3 linked regions of the Thalassoglobus sp. JC818 genome follow. Each later gene encodes a partner of the first gene's protein in a complex. Links are inferred from orthologs where the notes say so. Each region holds a gene or a part of one and is shown in the gene's direction. Other genes may lie near its edges.

The links.
Region 2: the proteins of AB1L42_RS10825 (region 1) and nuoH are in contact, whole or in part, in a cryo-EM structure (PDB 6ZJN), measured with the Thermus thermophilus proteins. The link is inferred for Thalassoglobus sp. JC818 from one-to-one orthologs. Residues at the interface, in WP_223903221.1 of Thermus thermophilus: Pro35, Ser36, Asp139, Gly141, Ala142; in WP_096411122.1 of Thermus thermophilus: Ala224, Glu225, Gln226, Glu227, Ala295, Trp297, Phe298, Arg299.
Region 3: the proteins of AB1L42_RS10825 (region 1) and AB1L42_RS10260 are in contact, whole or in part, in a cryo-EM structure (PDB 6KHJ), measured with the Thermosynechococcus vestitus proteins. The link is inferred for Thalassoglobus sp. JC818 from one-to-one orthologs. Residues at the interface, in WP_011057128.1 of Thermosynechococcus vestitus: Pro17, His18, His19, Pro20, Ser21, Met22, Val25, Arg27, Met29, Thr31, Ile38, Asp39, Cys40, Glu41, Pro42, Val43, Ile44, Gly45, Tyr46, Leu47, His48, Arg49, Gly50, Met51, Lys53, Ile54, Asn57, Arg58, Pro65, Tyr66; in WP_011056552.1 of Thermosynechococcus vestitus: Leu46, Met47, Tyr48, Thr50, Ala51, Cys52, Phe54, Ile55, Glu56, Ala58, Ala59, Ile61, Gly62, Ser63, Arg64, Phe65, Asn76, Pro78, Thr89, Thr91, Lys93, Met94, Ala97, Leu101, Met123, Phe124, Ser126, Asp127, Ser128, Tyr129.

The regions. Positions count from the first base shown.
Region 1 is NZ_JBFEFI010000003.1:758,410-766,610, reverse strand. The notes cover bases 1,166-4,043. They hold AB1L42_RS10825 (NADH-quinone oxidoreductase subunit D), read left to right. Parts: upstream 1,166-1,919; coding sequence 1,920-3,167; downstream 3,168-4,043. Other genes in these bases: lhgO (L-2-hydroxyglutarate oxidase), read left to right, coding at 3,807-4,043; AB1L42_RS10820 (DUF488 family protein), read left to right, coding at 3,322-3,702; AB1L42_RS10830 (NADH-quinone oxidoreductase subunit C), read left to right, coding at 1,348-1,878; AB1L42_RS10835 (NADH-quinone oxidoreductase subunit A), read left to right, coding at 1,166-1,264. Also shown: AB1L42_RS10840 (4Fe-4S binding protein), read left to right, coding at 6-647; more of AB1L42_RS10835, read left to right, coding at 692-1,165; more of lhgO, read left to right, coding at 4,044-5,015; AB1L42_RS10810 (dihydroorotate dehydrogenase electron transfer subunit), read left to right, coding at 5,041-5,982; AB1L42_RS10805 (hypothetical protein), read left to right, coding at 6,227-8,201.
Region 2 is NZ_JBFEFI010000002.1:466,882-469,709, forward strand. It holds nuoH (NADH-quinone oxidoreductase subunit NuoH), read left to right. Parts: upstream 1-683; coding sequence 684-1,973; downstream 1,974-2,828. Other genes in the region: hemG (protoporphyrinogen oxidase), read left to right, coding at 1-497; AB1L42_RS06285 (NADH-quinone oxidoreductase subunit J), read left to right, coding at 1,973-2,665; nuoK (NADH-quinone oxidoreductase subunit NuoK), read left to right, coding at 2,684-2,828. UniProt on the Escherichia coli protein: NDH-1 shuttles electrons from NADH, via FMN and iron-sulfur (Fe-S) centers, to quinones in the respiratory chain. The immediate electron acceptor for the enzyme in this species is believed to be ubiquinone.
Region 3 is NZ_JBFEFI010000003.1:604,976-613,045, forward strand. The notes cover bases 2,837-5,583. They hold AB1L42_RS10260 (NADH-quinone oxidoreductase subunit B), read left to right. Parts: upstream 2,837-3,807; coding sequence 3,808-4,359; downstream 4,360-5,583. Other genes in these bases: AB1L42_RS10255 (transcriptional regulator), read left to right, coding at 2,930-3,553; sufC (Fe-S cluster assembly ATPase SufC), read left to right, coding at 4,409-5,224; sufB (Fe-S cluster assembly protein SufB), read left to right, coding at 5,372-5,583. Outside these bases: AB1L42_RS10245 (hypothetical protein), read right to left, coding at 285-1,736; AB1L42_RS10250 (penicillin-binding protein activator LpoB), read right to left, coding at 1,934-2,569; more of sufB, read left to right, coding at 5,584-6,811; AB1L42_RS10275 (hypothetical protein), read right to left, coding at 7,072-7,641; AB1L42_RS10280 (hypothetical protein), read left to right, coding at 7,757-8,070. UniProt on the Escherichia coli protein: NDH-1 shuttles electrons from NADH, via FMN and iron-sulfur (Fe-S) centers, to quinones in the respiratory chain. The immediate electron acceptor for the enzyme in this species is ubiquinone.

The DNA.
Region 1 (8,201 bases):
TGGTTGTGGACGTGTGTGGAATCGCCATCAGTGCAATTCGCCGCCACATCAAAACAATCGTGACTCTCTATCGAGAACGCCCAACAGGTCAATGGATCATGTTTGACTGGTTTCGCAACGTCTGGATTGCTGTTTCGACAGTGATCAAGGGAATGTGGATCACCCTCTTTACAATGGGGAAGACCTACCAGCGAAAAGCCTTTGCCGAAATTTACGAATATCCGGAAACTCCGGTTCCGGTGAAAGCTCGTTATCGCGGATTCCACCGCTTCGACCTGACGACTTGCATCGGTTGTGAAAAGTGTGCTGCGGCTTGCCCTGTTGACTGTATCTACATTGAAAAAGAGAAAAGCCCGGTTGGCAAAGGCTTTCGAATCGACGGGTTCACCATCGACTACACAAAATGCATGTTCTGTGCACTTTGCGTCGAACCTTGTCCGGTCGACTGCATTTTCATGGGCTCTAACCACGATCTCAGCTGCTACAGCCGTGACGGTTGTGTTGTGGATTACGCGAAGCTTCCACTGGAAACAGCATGGGGACAGGCCACACTGAATCCAACTTCTGTCGCCGAATCCAAGGTTCTCTACGAACCGGTTTGGGTGAAGGGTGAGCCAAGCCCGTTTGAATACTCTGAAGCGGAATAGTTGACGAAACGACCCGTCTCTTCATTCGAAATTGTAGCCTTTCCATGACTGACATTCTTGTTCACTTCATCCTCTTCATCATTGCGGGCGCAGTTCTCGTAGCAGCTCCAATGTTGATCGGTCGGCTCGTGCGACCAAGTCTCCCGACGCCGGAAAAAGACGCTGTCTACGAGTGTGGTGAACCTACGATCGGATCAAGCTACGTCCAGTTTGATATTCGCTTTTACGTCGTCGCACTGCTCTTCATCATCTTCGACGTCGAAGTCGTCTTCTTCTTCCCGTGGGCAACAGTCTTCGGAGGAGTCACGCAACTGGCAGACACGCGGCTTACAGAAGCTGCCCGCACCAATCTCACCGACAAACTCTTGAATCTTGAGCCCGGAACAGCAACTGCAGAAACAGCAATTGCCGCTTCCGATGCACTTCGTATCGCATGGACTGGATTCGCGGACATTCTTGTCTTCTTCGGAGTCCTGCTGGTCGGATTCGCTTATGTCTGGCGACGCGGCGACCTCGACTGGGTTCGAGCGATGGTCAATCAGGCGAAAATCGCCCGTGCACAGGGGCGTAAAAACTCACAAAATGAAGCCCGAGTCGATTCGCAACTCGTCTCTTGATTTAGCCGAATCTCCAATTGAATTCCGGGTCCGAATCGATTCTCCGATTCAACTTGCCCCGGCAGCTAGTGCAGACAGAAATCATGACGCCACAAGAAATTCATCAGTCGCTGACCGATCGGTTTGGAGAAGAGGTGGTTCTCGGCTTCGAAGCCGGTGCGAAAGATCCCTGGATCGAAATCGCTGCACCACGAATTGCTGAAGTTGGCCAGTTCGTCAAAAGTGATCCGGCCCTGAAACTCGACATGCTCTGCGATCTCTCGGGCGTTGATTACCTCGAACCAGACGCGAAACTCGCCAAGAAGTTTCCTTTCGAGCCGCACGTCGAAGTCGTCTATCACCTGCTGAGCATCGAACACAATCACAAGATCACTCTGAAGGTGAAACTTCCTCGCTGGAAAGATGATCAATCGGGTCAACTGCCAAGCGTTCCATCAGTCTCTGGAGTCTGGGCGATCGCAGACTGGCATGAGCGCGAAGCTTACGACCTCGTCGGGATTTTCTTCGAAGGTCATCCGAACCTCGTTCGAATTCTTTGCCCCGATGACTGGGAAGGCCACCCGCTTCGTAAAGACTACGAGTTCCCATTGGAATATCACGGCATTCGAGGCTAGTCACAGCCCCGCGTTCCCGCTGCAGCTTATTGAGAGAAGACATGGCAACTCAGCTTGAAGATCAGCGAATCATCGAATTTGATGTTCGAACCGACGAAATGCTCGTCAACATGGGGCCGCAGCACCCAAGTACTCACGGCGTGTTGCGACTCCTGCTTCGCACCGATGGTGAAGTCGTCTACGAAGTGACACCGCACATCGGATACTTGCATCGCTGTGCCGAAAAGATTGGTGAAAACCTCACCGGACCGCAGTGGATTCCATACACCGACCGTATGGATTACCTCGCCGGGATGAACATGAATCTCGGCATGTCGCTGACATTCGAAAAGCTTCTGGGGATTGAACTCCCGGAAAAAGCCCAAACGCTCCGAGTGATCATCGCTGAACTCGGTCGCATCGCCAGCCACCTTGTTGGGATGGGCGCTTATGGTCTCGACCTCGGAAGCTTCAGCCCGTTCCTTTACGCTTTCCGCGAACGTGAAATCATTCTCGACCTGTTCGAAGAAGCTTGCGGTGCTCGACTGACCTACAGCTATCTCACCATTGGTGGAGCGACTCACGACCTCCCGAAAAACATTCAAATTCCGTCAGGCCTGGCTGCTTTGACAGGAAAAGATCCTAACCTCACGCTGAAATGGTCTGACGCCGTTCTGCTCTTCCTGGAATGGCTCGAAAAGCGTATCGCTGAATACCACACCCTGCTGACACGCAATTCGATCTTCATCAAACGGACCGCCGGACTCGGAATTTTGAGCCCCGAAATGGCTGTCGATTACGGCTGCACCGGTCCTGTGCTGCGAGGAAGCGGCATTAAACGCGACCTTCGCCGCGACGGAGATCCGATTTACACTCAGATGTACGACGGATATGACTTTGACGTCATCAGCGCTCCGTTCGATGGGGTTTCCGGAATTCCGAAGGAAGTTGTCCTCGGGGACAACTGGTGTCGCTTCTTCGTGCGAATGCTCGAAGTGGTCGAAGCGATCAAGCTCGTCCGTCAAGGGTTGGAGAAATACCCAAGCAGTGAAGGGGACTTCCGAGTTCCTTACAAAATGACGACCAAACTTCCGGTCGACGAATGCTATCTCGAGACCGAATGCCCACGCGGCTGGATGGGCTTCTACATCGTTGGTGATGGACAAGCCGAACCGATGCGAGCACGTGCGAAGAGTTCTTGCTACTGCAACCTTTCGATCACCGGACCGCTGTGTGAAGGTGTCCTCCTGGCTGATATCCCTTCAATTGTCGGATCCCTCGATATCGTGATGGGTGAAATCGACCGCTAGGCCGATCTCGGGAGATGACCTCGCAACGAAGCAGGTGAGTCAAACATTCAGCAACAGCGACAAGATGCGCAGCCACTGAGCTGAACGATGTTGCTGCGAGTTGAAAGACGCTTCGGACGACACTCGGCCCTCGATGAATTCATGCGAGTGTGCGATGGGAACCACGATTCGAGTCAAACGAATCTATGACGAAGCATCCCCCGCCGACGGTTTTCGAGTTCTCGTCGATCGTCTCTGGCCCCGAGGAATTTCGAAGGCAGCTGCTCAGATCGACCTTTGGGCGAAGGATTGGACACCTTCGAACGATCTTCGGAAATGGTTCCATCAAAACCTGTCGCAGGTTGACGAGTTCGCCAAACGCTATCGAACCGAACTCCTCGAGAACATCGACGAAGTTGAGTCGACAATCAACTCATTGAAGTGCCACGATGTCGTCACACTCGTGACCAGTACCAAAGACATCGCAGCTGGTCACGCAGCCGTTTTGAAAGAGTTCCTTGTCGCAAGGTGGCCAACCCGCGACAGTAAGGGCTGATTGCCGCATTCTGTGGTTCGGATTGACGGCAATCTAGACTGTCGCGTCTGACCAGCGACTTCATCAGAATGCGTTCCCCGCCAGATCAAGAGAGAGGCCCAGCTGTGCAAAGGTGCGATGTTGCGATCATCGGAGGCGGGATTGTCGGGTTGGCGACTGCCTTTGAATTGATGCAGCGATATCCCGGAAAAAAGATTGTGATTCTGGAGAAAGAATCACAGATCGCGATGCATCAGTCTGGGCACAATTCCGGCGTATTGCATTCCGGCATCTACTACAAACCGGGAACTTATCGAGCCAGGAACTGCCGCGCCGGCAAGCTTGCCATGCAGAAGTTCTGTGACGAAGAAGGGATTCCCTACGACCTCTGCGGAAAGGTCATCGTCGCCACGAATGAGAGCGAACTCGGGCGTCTTCAGGACATCTACGAACGCGGGCTCGCCAACGGCGTGAACTGCGAGATCATTGATCGCACACGTTTGCTTGAACTCGAACCCAATGTCGCTGGAGTGCAGGCGATTCATGTTCCTGAGTCCGGAATTGTCGACTACCGACTCGTCTGCGAACGGCTCGCCAAGAAGCTGACAGAGGCGGGGCATCGCATCTGGTTGAATGCCGAAGTCACTGCGATTCGACAGGAGCCATCTCAAGTCATCGTCGACTCCACGCAAGGGGAATTGAAAGCAGATATTCTCGTGACATGCGGCGGGCTGTGGGCAGACCGATTGATCTCACTTTCGCATCAGCGACCGGAAGCTCCCATCGTTCCGTTTCGCGGCGAATACTTCTATCTCAAGCGAGAAGCCGAGCATCTCTGCCGAGGACTCATCTATCCGGTTCCCGATCCTAAATTCCCGTTTCTCGGCGTCCACTTCACCAGGATGATCCACGGGGGGGTCGAGTGTGGACCGAATGCGGTTTTCGCATTCGCCAGGGACGGCTATCAAAAGACCGATGTCCGGTTCCGAGACCTCTCGCAGTCACTCTCACATGTCGGATTTCTCAAACTTGCAGCCCGAAACTGGAAAGCAGGGTTGGACGAAATGTGGCGATCGTGGAACAAATCTGCATTCGTCACCGCGCTTCAAAAACTGATTCCCGACATCAAAAAAGAACACCTGATCGCAGCTCCCGCCGGAGTCCGAGCTCAGGCCCTCGGTCGCGACGGAATGCTGATCGATGACTTCCTGTTTCAGGAGTCAGATCGCATCGTGCATGTTGGAAATGCTCCTTCTCCGGCAGCGACCTCCTCTTTGAATATCGGTAAACTGATCGTCGACAAACTCAGCTCAAAAAGTGCCTTCTCAAACTGACGTCTCGGGCCAGAGAGAACAATCCATGAACCGTGAATATTCCAATCCCGAATCTCAGTCTTGCGAGCCAGTCGCGCTCCCCGGCCAAAACGACTATGCGAAGCAACACACAGCAAAAATTTTGTCTCAGCGAGTCCTCGCCGACAAGACGTTCGCGATTCGTGTTGATGCGAGCGAGTTGGCCCAGACAATCACGCCAGGACAGTTCTTCATGATCCGGCCCGAGCAAGGAACGGACCCGCTGCTCGGCCGCCCATTTGCGCTGTACGACACAATTGTCGACGAGCAGGGATCGCCCGTCGCTCTTGAGTTCGCCTATCACGTCGTTGGGAAAATGACCAACCTGATGAGCGAATGGGAAAGCGAAGAAAACGTCGTCATCTGGGGACCGCTGGGCAATGGGTTTCCGTTCTACGAAGGAAATCACCTCATGTGTGTCGGAGGAGGAATCGGTTACACCCCGTTTCTCGCTGTGACGAGGGAGACGCTCGGAAAACGGACGTATGGAGAACTCCAAGAGAGTTCACGCGGGTCACTTGCCTCGACAAATTCAGAACGCCGAGTAACTCTCTGTTATGGAGCCCAAAGTCAGCGCTATCTCGCCGATCTGTCTGACTTCGACGACTTTGAGAGTTCAAGATTTCGCATTCAAACATCAACCGACGATGGATCGGCCGGGCATCACGGATTTGTCACCGAACTCGTTGCTCGGAACCTCTCAGCACAAGGTGATGATCGCCCCGACGGCGTTTACTGCTGCGGACCAGAGCGAATGATGGCAGCTGTTGCGAGCATTTGTCTGGCAGAAAATGTTCCCTGCTGGCTCTCCCTCGAAACTCCTATGGCTTGCGGCTTCGGTGCCTGTTTCAGCTGTGTGACAAAAGTCGTCACCGATGACGGCTGGGACTACCGTCGGACTTGTATCGAAGGGCCAGTCTTTCGAGCAGAGAGTCTAGCTCTCCAGTAACGCTGATTACTCGCGTTAGATGAGTCATACAAGTTCATTCGATCGTGCGGATTCATTCGCGGCGGTGGTTGAATCGCTGCAAACCGTCCAACATGAATTCGATCGCCGATGCGATTAGGGTTCTCCCTAAGTCCGGCGAGTGTTGTATTTAGTCGACACGTTCCCTCACACCTTGTTCTATAGTCAACCTAATTCTCACCCTTCCATTCTTCCGTTGACTCAATGTGAGAGAAAGTTTTCTTCAATGAATACGGCTTCCAACTACATTGCCGCAATGATCATGGTGATCACAGGAATATTCCTGACGATGCCAGGAGAACTTGAAGCGAAAAGCGACTGGCTGAAAGGAACTGTTCAGACTGGAGGAACGAAGCATTCAAAACCGAACTCCAAAGTCCGTGTCACGCTCTATGAAGCTACCGAAGGACGACCAAATGTCGTCGGACAAACGACTTCGAAGAAAAACGGCGACTTCAAACTGAAGGCACGGAAAGATAAGACCGACAGCATTTTCTTTGTCACAGCGGAAGTCGGATACGGCGACGAGTATGTGGCCATCCTTGGTCATCGACTTCCTTCAGATGTGACAATTAACGAACTGACGACCGTCGCAGCTGCCTATTCGATGGCTCAGTTTTATCGAACCGGAGAAATCTCGGGCAACGCATTCTCATTGCGAATCGCTGCGATGATGGCGGAGAACATCGCCTCATCCAGAAGCGGACGGACGTCTTCCGTTCTCCAGAAGTCACCCAATGCTGATCAAACGAACTCCATTCGAACAGTTCGATCTCTCGCCAACCTGCTCGTGGCCACAACTAACAATTATCTGATTCGATCGACTCTGCTGTATTTAACAGAGACCGATCGCGGAGAACGGCCTCGCAATACAGTGGTTGCTTTGGCCAACCTGGCTCGTGATCCCAGCTGGAATGCTTCATTGATCTACTGGCTGACAAAAGCCAAGCGAGTGTATACGCCAGTCCTGCATCGCGAGCCGGATTCCTGGGTTGTCACTGTAAAGGTCAATGACTCCGGTGACGACGCATTTCTTCTCGGTGGTCCGGCAAACGTCGCGTTCGACTCACGCGGATATGTCTGGGTCGCAAACAACGTTGTTCAGGGAACTCCCAATTCCGCCCGGAACATCATGGTACTGCAGCCAAACGGAAAACCTGCCAAGGGTGGTGATGGACTTCCCGGTTCACCGATCACCGGCGGAGGAATTCTCGGAGTTGGTTGGGGAATCACCATCGGACCGGATGACCATGTTTGGGTCGGGAACTTCGGATGGGGTGATCTTCTGCCGACGGCCGACCGAACAGATGATGACGCGAACGGAAGCACCTCTCTGATTTCACCAGCAGGCATTCCACTCTCCATTCCAATCGGATTCTTTGGCGGAACCTATCGCGTTCAGGCAATCAAGGTCGACGATTCAGGAAACGTCTGGTCGGCCAGTTTCGGCAACAACACTGTTGTGATGTATCCAGGTGGAAATCCGGAACAGGCTGTTCAGGTTGATTTCCACGCAGGCGCTGCTCCATTCGGATTGGCTGTGGCACCAGACGGAGCAGTTTGGGTGACGAACTCAGGGGGATTGTCAGGCAGACAACAGAGCAGCGTCGCGAAGATCGTTCTGGATAACAACGGCGATCCGATCGTCGAGTTCACTCACGATGTGGGCCATACACTGAAAGTCATCGACGTCGACTCAATGGGGAATGCGTGGTTCGCTTCTCAGGAAAACCACACCGTTTACGCATACGCACCTGATGGAACTCAAATTGGTGCCTACACTGGCGGCGGAATCTTTGGTCCGTGGGGACTTACTGTCGACGGTGAAGACAACATCTGGGTTTCGAATTTTGGACCACTCGGATTTGACAGCGTGCTGACACAGGGACGATTGTCCAAACTCGCCGGAGCCAATCCTGCCACGCGTCCTGTGAATGCAGCCATGGGTGATCCGATTTCCCCGTCGACGGGTTACACCGTTCACTCAGCAGGTGAAGAAGTTTTGCTGCATGATGGAACTCCGCTCAACGGCCCGGACAGCAATCTTCCGAGCTACGTTCCCATGATGCGGCAGACGAGTGTTCAGATTGACCAAGCTGGCAACGTCTGGACCGTCAACAACTGGAAACCGAAGTTTGCGACCGACGTCCTGGGATTCGATTCCGGAATTATTGATACGGACGGAAACCCTGGTGGCGACG
Region 2 (2,828 bases), on another replicon or contig:
ACGCGAGTAGCGCGATTGTGGTTTCTGGTCATCAGCTTGACGACATTGAGCATCCGCTTGATGCGTTCGGGCTCGTGATCCCGCATCGAGAGCGAAGGCGGATTCTCGCGGTTTCATTTCTGAGCCGAAAGTTTCCCGATCGCGCACCTGATGGGCGAGTCGTTCTTCGCACCTTCGTCGGAGGAGCAATGCAGCCCGGCGAGGTGGAGTTTTCCGATGATCAGATCATGGACACAGTTCAGATCGAGCTGAAGTCAATTCTGGGAGTGCGCGGAAGACCGGACTTCATGAAGATTGTCAGATACAATCGTGCCATGCCTCAATACGAAGTTGGTCACTTGCAACGGGTTGAGCGTATTCGCAGTCAGGTTGATGAGCTTCAGGGAATCGCTTTGGCGGGGAACGCATTTATTGGCGTCGGGATTCCAGACTGTATCAAAAGTGGTGAAGAGGCAGCTGAAAAGGTCTGGGCAGATTCTTTCCAACCTCAGCAGTAGTGTTTGATTCGGGCGAGTCTGGGAAACTCTCTTCCCAACACCGGAAACGGCGATAGGGTCGCTTGAAGTCACCTGTCGCATCTGTCATAACTCTGGACTTCTGTTGGAGATTGACTCGCTGAATCCGTGCTGACGCAGAGAATTTCCTTCTCGAAGTGGCTGCAGGACTCGAACAGGCACCGTTGAATGAATCCCTTTCTCTTGGCAACATCAATCGAAAATTGGATTGACTCGGTCAGTTTCTGGCCCTTGTCTGTGTTGCCTGCTGCGGTTTGGGCAGCGATTGTCCATACGACACTCGTTGGCCTCTTCTTTGGTCTTCCGGCCTTTGTCTTTATCTGGGCAGAGCGAAAAGTTGCCGGTCGAATTCAGGACCGATTGGGACCGACGCGAGTCGGCGGCCGGTTCGGTTGGCTGCAGTCTCTCGCCGATGGTGTGAAGCTGATTCAGAAAGAAGATCTCGCTCCAAATGCCGCCGACGTGATGCTGTTTCGGCTGGCTCCTTACATTGTTGTGATTGCAGCTTTTTCTGCATTCATGTTCCTGCCATTCAGTGCAGGTCTCGTCGCAGTTGCAATGGATGCCGGGTTGTTTATCGCTCTGGCAGTCCTCTCTTTGGAGGTTCTGGGAATCGTGCTCGCTGGCTATGCGAGTGGTTCCAAGTGGTCTCTGTTCGGTGGAATGCGTGAAGCTGCCCAGATGGTCAGCTACGAAGTTCCACTGGGGATTACCGTTGTCATTCCAGTGGTCGTAGCTGGGACTCTGAATCTCGGAGAGATCGGTGCCCTGCAGTCAGGCGGAATTCAAAACTGGTTGATTTTCAGTAGCCCGTTTGCGTTCCTCGCCTTCTTTGTCTTCTTCACAGTCACACTCGCCAGTAACAAGCGGGCCCCATTCGACCTCGCGGAAGCTGAGAGTGAACTCGTCGGTGGATTTCATACTGAATATTCCGGAATGCGATGGTCGTTCTTCTTTCTTGCTGAATACGCAAGCATGTTCTTCGTTAGTGCACTGGGAGCACTTCTGTTCCTCGGTGGCTGGTGGACGGGGATTCCTCCGCTTGATGACTGGTTGCTTTCGACTGCTCAAACTTCTGTCGGCGGTGACTATCTTCTTCGAGTCTTCGGGTTGAAAGTGCTGATGGTGAAAGCGGCAATTCTGGTCTTTGTGCAGATCTGGATTCGCTGGACTTTGCCACGACTACGAATCGATCAGGTGATGACCACCTGCTTGAAATATCTTGTGCCGATGAGTTGCTTCCTGTTCCTGGGGGCTGTGATGTGGCCACTGATTCTGGCAGCTGCGATCGGACAAACATCGATCTGGTCACCAGTTGGTGATCGGATGCCACGTTCGCCACGTTCTGGGGAGCCTCAGGTTTCCGCTGAAGTTGAGGGGGACGAAACGGCAATGATTCGATGGAATGATCGGGACTCTCTCGTGACAGCGGGTCTCTCAACGGGAGAGGCAGAATAATGTCGACAGTACTGTTTACGATCTATGCTCTCGCTGCCTGCGGGGGCGCTCTGGCTGTCGTCCTGAGCCAAAATGTCGTGCGAATGGCTTTCTGGCTGGTGATCTCTCTGAGTTCAGTGGCTGGTTTGTTCTTTCTGCTCGGTGCCGATTTTGTCGGAGCGACACAGCTTCTGATTTATGTTGGCGGCACAGTTGTTCTGCTGATCTTCGGGGTGATGCTGACGTCAAGCGGTCCTTACGGAACGATTAAAAGTCAACCTGCTGAAGTTGTTCAGGCAGGAATTATCGGGATGGCCTTTCTGGCTCTCGTTGCTTCCACAGTTTTGTCTGTGAACTGGCAGGCGAACGAAGAGCGTCTCGCGAATGCAGCACATCAAGCTGCCCATGACCATGGTGATCATGGTCATGTTCATGAGGGCGAAGATGGCGCTATTGAGCGTGGCTACAATCCTGACGAATCTGGAAACACAACGCGAAGTTTGGGAACAGCGCTGTTGGGCGTGCGTTTCGACAAGGATCTTTCGCTGGAGTCTGAAGACGGTTCCGATCACGGACATACTCATGGCAACCATGAAGTCAGTGCCGGATATCTGTTGCCGTTCGAGATCGTTTCCGTGCATCTGTTGGTTGTCCTCGTCGGTGCTGCCTATCTGGCCCGTGCCAAGCGACGTGTCGACGTTGAGAATGCTTAACAGCAGAGGGAGAACATTGTGGAAAACGTCGGTCTGGAAATGTTTCTCGCTGTGTCCGCGGTCTTATTCGTCTGCGGTGTGGTGTGTATGACCACGAAGCGAAATGCCATCGGTGTTTTGATGGGCGTTGAGCTTGTGCTGAATGGGGCAAATCTCAATCTCG
Region 3 (8,070 bases), 150 kb from region 1 along the record:
TGAGTTGTTCAAACAACTTGTCATCTGGGGTGGAAGATTTCTTCTCTGGTGGTTGTTTGGTTCGTGATCGTCGTCGCTTGTCCATGAGTCATAAAGCACCCGCGCGTTCTGAAAATCTGGAGGTGGATGGCTCTCGTCGCATGCTGTTGAGTGTTTCCGTTCAACACCGAGAGCAATCACGACCGTCGACATGATCTCTCAAGTGACCGCGTCGGAACTGGCTCGCGACGAACTGTAGAACGAAAACTCACAGCAAGAGATGATCAACCTGCCATTGTTGTTATTTACTGATCCACAACGGCCGACGATGACTCTCCAACCGATTCGAGGGTGAGTAGCGATTGGTCTGAACTGGTGAGAACTTCACCGATGATTTGCGTATCTGGGATTGTCACCAGCACGTAGGTGTTTCGTCCGTCTTGGATCTCCGCGATTGTACTCACAGAGAGGGGGCGTGACGCGACCTGATTTGGGAGGATTCGGGGAGCAAGAGTGATTTCCCTTGAACCTGCGGGTAATTCCGCACGGAGCACCTGAATCTGATCGGGCAGAAGCGTCCAGCTTCGTGTGTCGGCCTGTTCTGTTGCTTCCCAGGCGACTCCGGCAGCTGTGAGTGCGAAATCAGCCAGGCCAGAATTCTCGGCACCTAAGCTGTCTTTGGCAGCGTAGATGGCTGCTTTCTTGAGGCTTCGACGAACAACAGCCCGCGCGACGACATCGGAATGCTCGGCAGCGGTCTGCTCGACTGCGAACTCGCTGATATTGCTTAGAGTGGTCGTTGTTCCGAGAACTTCGTTGCCAACGGAGACTTGAATGTTTTCAATCAAGGAGCGTCCTGGGATCACCACTGGAACTTTGATTGGGGCGATCGTGGGGGTGATTTCCTGTTCTGTAAACTCGTTGAGAATTCGGTCTGCGATCAGCATGGCGGCAGTGCTGGGAACTTCGACTGCTTCCACTTTTTGTGGACCGCGTCCCACGAGACAGAAGACGTACAGCACTCCGTTGCCTCGCTCAGAGTGTTTGCCTTCCCGTGCGCGGGCCAGATCGATTTGAGCATCGCGGAAGTCAGTTTCCCAGCTTGCAACTTTCAGGCGCGAACGTTCGATGTCGTCGTAATCGAGGTGCCGTTCTTCGAGCAGGGCTGCGTGAACGTAGGGGCCGAGTGCCAGCCTTCGGAAGTGAAGTTCTTCAGCGACTTCTTCTTCGTCGAGCTTTCTTGAGTTTTCGATGCGAGCGATGACTTCGTTCTGCTTTTCGGTGACCTGAAGCGCGTAAGCAGTTGCGTCGTCTCCGCCGTGCATCAGGTTGGTGATCGCCAGCATCGCGCGAATCAGAATTCGTTCGTAGTCACTCCCAGCCCAGGCGATGTCGTTGTCGTCTCGCACCATTGATTTCGCGAGTTCTCTGATGTCGCGCTGTTCCAGGTGATCAAGTCGATCGCGAACGCCGCGCAGAAGCTGTTCGGCTTCATGAGTGTTGCCGGCGGTCAGTTGGATCATCGCTTTATCGAGAGTCAGCGCATCGACGTCTTTTCGCTTCTCGTCGATCAGCGTTTGCAGCCTCGCTTGCGATTGAGCCAGATCGCCGATGTAGAATTCCTCGCGAAAGCTCTGAACCTGACGCGCGCGATGAGAGCACCCGACCAGCAAGATGCAGACGGTCAGCAGCCGTACTGCGACTTTTCGAAAGTGGCGGGCGGACATTTCGCGGGGAAGCATTCGTGAGTTCTTCATGTTTGAAATGTCATCGAGTGCTCTGATTGATCAACGCAGCGACGACGCTGATGTTCTTCTCTTCGGAAGCGGTCCAAACTCTCTCGATTTAAATCGGAATCAGCCTGGAGCAAGTTGCTCATTTCGCTTGAGCGTCTCACTCATACAAATGCTGATTTCGCTCGTGCGAGCCAGTGCCAACCGAATTGGAAGATCCTCTAGAAGTGACTCTTTGAGTAGAGCTTTCGGAGGTTTGCGGATTCTTTGGTGAACTCTCCGGTATTGATGTCGACCATCTCCAGCGTGAGGAGGTAATCCCGCTGGTACTTCTTGTTGTCGCGTGTCGTTCCGGATGTCAGTTTTGCGAAGAGCAGGTAATCGAACGGCTGATTGAGTTTCTGCATGACACTCAAGTACAGCTGTTGATTGTCAGGAAGGAAGAGATCGTCGGGGCGAAGTCGTGTTTCTCGAAGCCCTGCCTCGACGTATCGTCTGCTGATCGATCCGTACAATTCCGACTGCGACAACATTGTGTCGATGTGTTCGAAGATCTGCTCTTTGAAGTCACCGATCTCCTCGGAGCTGCGGTTCTCAACTCCGACAAAGCAGATGCGTTTCTTGCCAGTAGGCATCCCGTTCATAGAGGCCTGTTGGATTTCTTGCACCTGGCGACCCATCAACCGACCGACAGCTTCGTCGATGAGTGGCTTCCAAGTTTCCGCACCAGCTTCGTGCGAACCGACAGCATCGGCGTCGAAATCTGTCAGGACGGTTGCCTTTTGCGATCCGCGACAGCCATATGTCCAGATGGAGAAGCTGCCAGCTGTGAAAAGAAAGAATTGTCGCCGATCCATGGCTACCTCTTGCTGTGATTGGTGAATCACTTTGTTCGATTTTGCGTTGCGAATTCTACGTGTTTGTCGAGGCTCACAATAGATCGGTTCATCGATCCGACAGGCGTCTCGAGGATCGCAGGCAAGACCTGCCGGAGAGCATGGACGGTGGAGCTTTGGGGGGAGATTCGCCGCGGTGTTGTCAATGTGACGACGTCTTTTCCGAGGTGGTTGTGAAAGCCTCGGCTTAAGCTCTCAGGCGTGACGTCAGATTTACTGAATCTGAGACCGTGAATCTTTTTGACAGTCTTTGTTGTCAAAAGTGTGGAATCCCGTATACTCGGGACGTGTTCTTTCGATTCTTTGATTGATTTCTCACCCATGTCGCGTGACCAGACAGATCATGAATTCTTAAGCGTGCTGCAGAGACAATCTCCTGCCACGATTCAGAGTTTGTGTGATTCGATAGGGATCACAGCCACAGCGGTTCGTCAGAAGCTGATGAGGTTTCAGGCAGCTGGTTTGGTCGATCGAAAACTGTCGCGGCAGGAGCGAGGTCGGCCCAGCTATACGTATCATCTTACTGCGGCAGGACTTAAGGAACTGGGAGACGATCACGCGGAGATCGCAGCCATTCTCTGGAAGCAGATTATGGTGATTTCGGACGAGAATGTCCGGAAGAGTGTTCTGAATGGTGTGAAAGAATCGTTGGTTGAGCGGTTTGGAGCTTGTCGCGATGGAAGCAGTTTAGCGAGCAGGTTACAGCTTCTCACGAGCCAACTGGCTGAACAGGGATTCGAACTTGAATACGCCAGCAATAGCGACACAGACGGCCTCCCCATCCTGAGGGAGTATAACTGTCCGTATCATGAACTGGCTGCAGAAGATCCGTCGATTTGCGATCTCGAACAATCAGTCTTTTCAGAGCTGTTGGGTGTGCCAGTCGAGTTGTCGTCCTGTCGGTTGGACGGCCATCGATGTTGTGAATTCCAAGTCGGAGAGTAACGACTCAAACGAGATCAGATGTCAGTTAGAGGATTCGACCCATTAAGACAGCTGGGTCAGCTTGTAACTGACAAAAAACCCGTCGACAATTCCGCCTGTTGAGGAGTTTTTGAGTCACCAGTTTTGAGAGATCGGCGGAGAGAGTTGTGTTCGTCAGAACGACAGATTAGTAATGACTTTGAGGGCGTTTTGTAATCGCGGTTTTTGACCTGCACACCTATTTCAATGCTTCCGATCATTAAGGATACCGTACAATGACATGGATCGAAGGTCGATTCGAAGAGAACGTCATCACGACGAGTCTGGAACAGGCGATGAACTGGGCAAAGCAGTCCAGTGTGTGGCCGATGACGTTCGGATTGGCGTGTTGTGCGATTGAAATGATGGCAACCGGAGCGAGCCGGTACGACATCGACCGCTTCGGAGCGGGGGCATTCCGAGCGACTCCACGTCAGGCGGACCTGATGATCGTGGCCGGAACAGTGACTCACAAAATGGCCAGCCGCGTGCGTCGTCTGTACGAGCAGATGCCTGATCCCAAATACGTGATCGCCATGGGGGCGTGTACTGTCGGTGGTGGTCCTTACTTCAAGTACGGTTACCACGTCGTGAAAGGTGTCGACCTAGTCGTGCCTGTCGACGTTTACGTTCCCGGGTGCCCTCCTCGTCCAGAGGCACTTCTGGAAGGCGTGATGCGAATCCAGGACAAGATTCGCATGAAGAAAATTACTCGAGGCGCGGAAGATTCACTTCCTGTTCCTCACCATTCCGGATACGTCAAAGAGCCGGAAATCGTCCTTGCCTGATTCGTCGACTTGTCGACTTTTGTTTATTTAGATTTGTGATTGCGAAACCATGTCCAGCTTGTTGAAGATCGAAGACCTGCATGTTTCTGTCGGGGAAACCGAAATCCTGAAAGGCGTCAATCTTGAGATTCGCCAGGGAGAGATTCATGCATTGATGGGACCAAACGGGTCCGGAAAAAGCACGCTGGCATACGCTCTCGTGGGACATCCAAAATACGAAATCACTGGCGGCTCGATCTCGATCGACGGGACTGACGTTCTCGACCTCGATCCAGCGGAGCGAGCCCGCCTCGGGATGTTTCTTGCGTTTCAGTATCCTGTCACAATTCCCGGCGTAAAAGTCGCAGACTTCCTCCGGCACGCGATCAGCAACGTTCGTAACCCCGATCGTAAAGAAGGTGAAGAGCTGATGCCGATGCGGGAGTTCCGAACCGAGCTCCGCAACACGATGCAAGAGTTGAACATCGACGCCGAATTCGCCCGACGATACCTCAATGATGGATTTTCCGGCGGTGAAAAGAAGCGAATGGAAATTCTTCAGCTGGCAATGCTCAAGCCGCGATTCGCGATTCTCGATGAAACAGATTCCGGCCTCGACAGTGATGCTGTCCGGGTTGTCAGTGAAGGATTGAGCAAACTGTCCGGACCGCACATGGGTGTGTTGATTATCACTCACCATGAACGGCTTCTCGAATACAACGTTCCTCAATTTACTCACGTGATGCTTGCGGGGCGAATCGTGGAAACGGGTGATGCTTCGCTTGCTCATGATCTGCACAAAAACGGATACGCAGGCGTTCGCGAGCGACATCCAGAAGCTGCAGCAGAAGAGGATGCAGCCCAGGAAGAAACGACTTCCGTCTAACGGAAGCGTCTCTTCTGCAACTCCTCAATTCCCGAGCGGATTATCGGGATTCGTCAGAGCGACTGGATTCGCACCGATCGTTCCGGGTAATTAGCCCGCCTCGTACTTCCTCATCAGCAATCCCGACTTTCAATCGGAGACGGCACCATGGCGACTACAGATACACTTGACTCTGATCTCGGCAACGACGGCAAAGCCGATGTCTCGATCGGAGATTATCAATACGGGTTCCACGATCCGACTGACAAATACTCGTTCACCTCGCAGAGAGGTCTCAACGCACAGATCGTTGCTCAGATTTCTGAGATGAAGAACGAGCCAGGCTGGATGACGGACTTCCGCTTGAAGTCCTATGAAATCTTCGAGTCGAAACCGATGCCCACTTGGGGCGGCGATATGTCGGGAATCGACTTCCAGAACATCTTCTACTACGTGCGTGCCAGTGATCGGCAGGAGAAGTCCTGGGACGATGTTCCGGAAGACATTCGAAAGACCTATGACCGACTGGGAATTCCAGAAGCGGAAAAGAAATATCTGGCCGGTGTGAAGGCTCAGTATGAGTCGGAAGTGGTCTACGGATCTCTGCAGGAAGACCTTGAAAAGCAAGGAGTCTTGTTCACTGACACAGACTCCGCGCTGCGTGATCACCCAGAAATCTTCAAGCAGTACTTTGGAACAATCATTCCGCCAAGCGACAACAAGTTCGCAGCTTTGAACAGTGCTGTGTGGTCCGGTGGATCGTTCATTTACGTTCCTCCTGGGGTCAACATTGACTTCCCGCTGCAGGCGTACTTCCGAATTAATACCCAGAACATGGGGCAGTTCGAGCGGACCCTGATCATCGTCGATGAAGGTGCGAACGTTCACTATGTCGAAGGGTGTACTGCTCCGACTTACAGTTCGGACTCGCTGCACTCTGCGGTTGTCGAAATTGTCGTCAAGCGCAAAGGACGGTGTCGGTACACGACGATTCAGAACTGGTCGAACAACGTCTATAACCTCGTCACCAAGCGAGCGATGGCATACGGCGATGCTCTGATGGAATGGATCGACGGAAACCTTGGGTCCAAGCTGACGATGAAGTATCCAGCCATCTACCTGATGGAACCGGGTGCTCGTGGCGAAACTCTTTCGATCGCTTTCGCGAGCGAAGGACAGCATCAAGATGCTGGTGCCAAGATGGTCCACTGTGCTCCGCACACCTCGAGTCGAATTATCTCGAAGTCGATCAGTAAAGACGGCGGACGAAGCAGCTACCGCGGGCTGGCGAAAGTTGAGAAAGGGGCGACAGACTGTAAAAGCAACGTCGTCTGTGACGCCTTGATCCTCGACTCACACAGCCGAAGCGACACGTATCCTTACATCGAAGTTGAGGAAGATGACGTCGCGATGGAGCACGAAGCTTCGGTCTCAAAGATTGCTGAAGAACAGCTTCTGTATCTGATGAGCCGTGGTCTGACTGAAGCGGAAGCTTCCGCGATGATCGTGACCGGCTTCATTGAGCCACTCGTCAAAGAGCTGCCGATGGAATATGCCGTCGAGATGAACCGTCTGATTGAACTGCAGATGGAAGGCAGCGTTGGTTAAACTCGCTTCCAGCCGATCTTAATGTGACAGGTTGCAGTTCTCTCTGAACTTCGATCGCAGAAAAAATCAAACACGGCAAGCACTTCAATGAGATGTGCTTGCCGTGTTTTTTATCGTTTGAATGGTCTTCCCAGCGAAGGTGAGAAATTCAAACGCTATAGCGCATTCTTGGATTTTCTGTGCACAATCTCGCACGAACAAGCACGGCCTTTTAACTTGTGAAACCGTGCAAGCGAGTGCACAGGAAAGAGCAACTTGCTCTACTGGCGTGAGGCGACTGTCTTGCCTGTGGCAGGTGCCACGACGACAGCGATTTCATCTGCGACTGTTTGCTCGGCTGTCAGAATCTGAATGACTCCGTCGACAGGTTCCGAGATCTGGAGCGAAGGCAACACGGCGGTTGTCTGCTCTGGTGTCCAGTTTTCGACATTGGCTTGCAGCTTCATTCCGCCGATGACCAGCAGGACGGTACCTGGCTGTTGTCCGATTTGTCCGTCGATGGAAATCGTCTGCCCTGGATTCACAACAACAGATTCAGGAGCAGTTGCCGGAGCGCTGGCAACGGGTGCCGTAGCTGTGTTGACGGAGTATCGAACGCCGAGTGTGTTGAGCACTTCACCGGTCGGGCCCATGACGACGATTTCTGCGGGAACTGGCTCGGTCACTGGGAGAGTTGGAAGTTGTGCAGTCGCAATCGCATCTTCCCATCGAGTGACTTGTGTTCCGAGAGACATTCCCCCGATTTTCAGGACGATTGACCCTGGTGTTGCTCCAAAGCCAGTTCCTTCGAGTGCGATCTCCTGACCTGAGTAAACGTCGGTCAATTCCACGATTGGCGAAGCTGGAACCGCTGGTTGGCCGATGCCTGGGTGGCACTGGCAGGGAGTCGCACAATGGCAGTCATGATCGCATCCGCAAGGCTTCTTTTCGACGCAGACCGTTTCAATGGGGCGAATCGTGCAAACAGGCCGGTGTGGCTCGCAAGGGCGAATAACGCAGACGGGGTTTGGCGGTGGGCAAGGGCGAATCACACACTTCGGAGGCCCGATGACTGGTGGAGGTGTAATGCAAACGGGAGGAGGGATGATTTGTGGGGGTGGAATGATGTGCGGCGGAGGCGTGATGCAGACCGGTGGAGGAATGATTCGTGGTGGTGGATCGATGCAAATTGGTGGGGGGATGATCCTCGGGGGTGGTCCAATTGTCACTGGGGGAGGAATGATCCTCGGCGGTGGTGTGATGCACACTGGTGGTTCAAT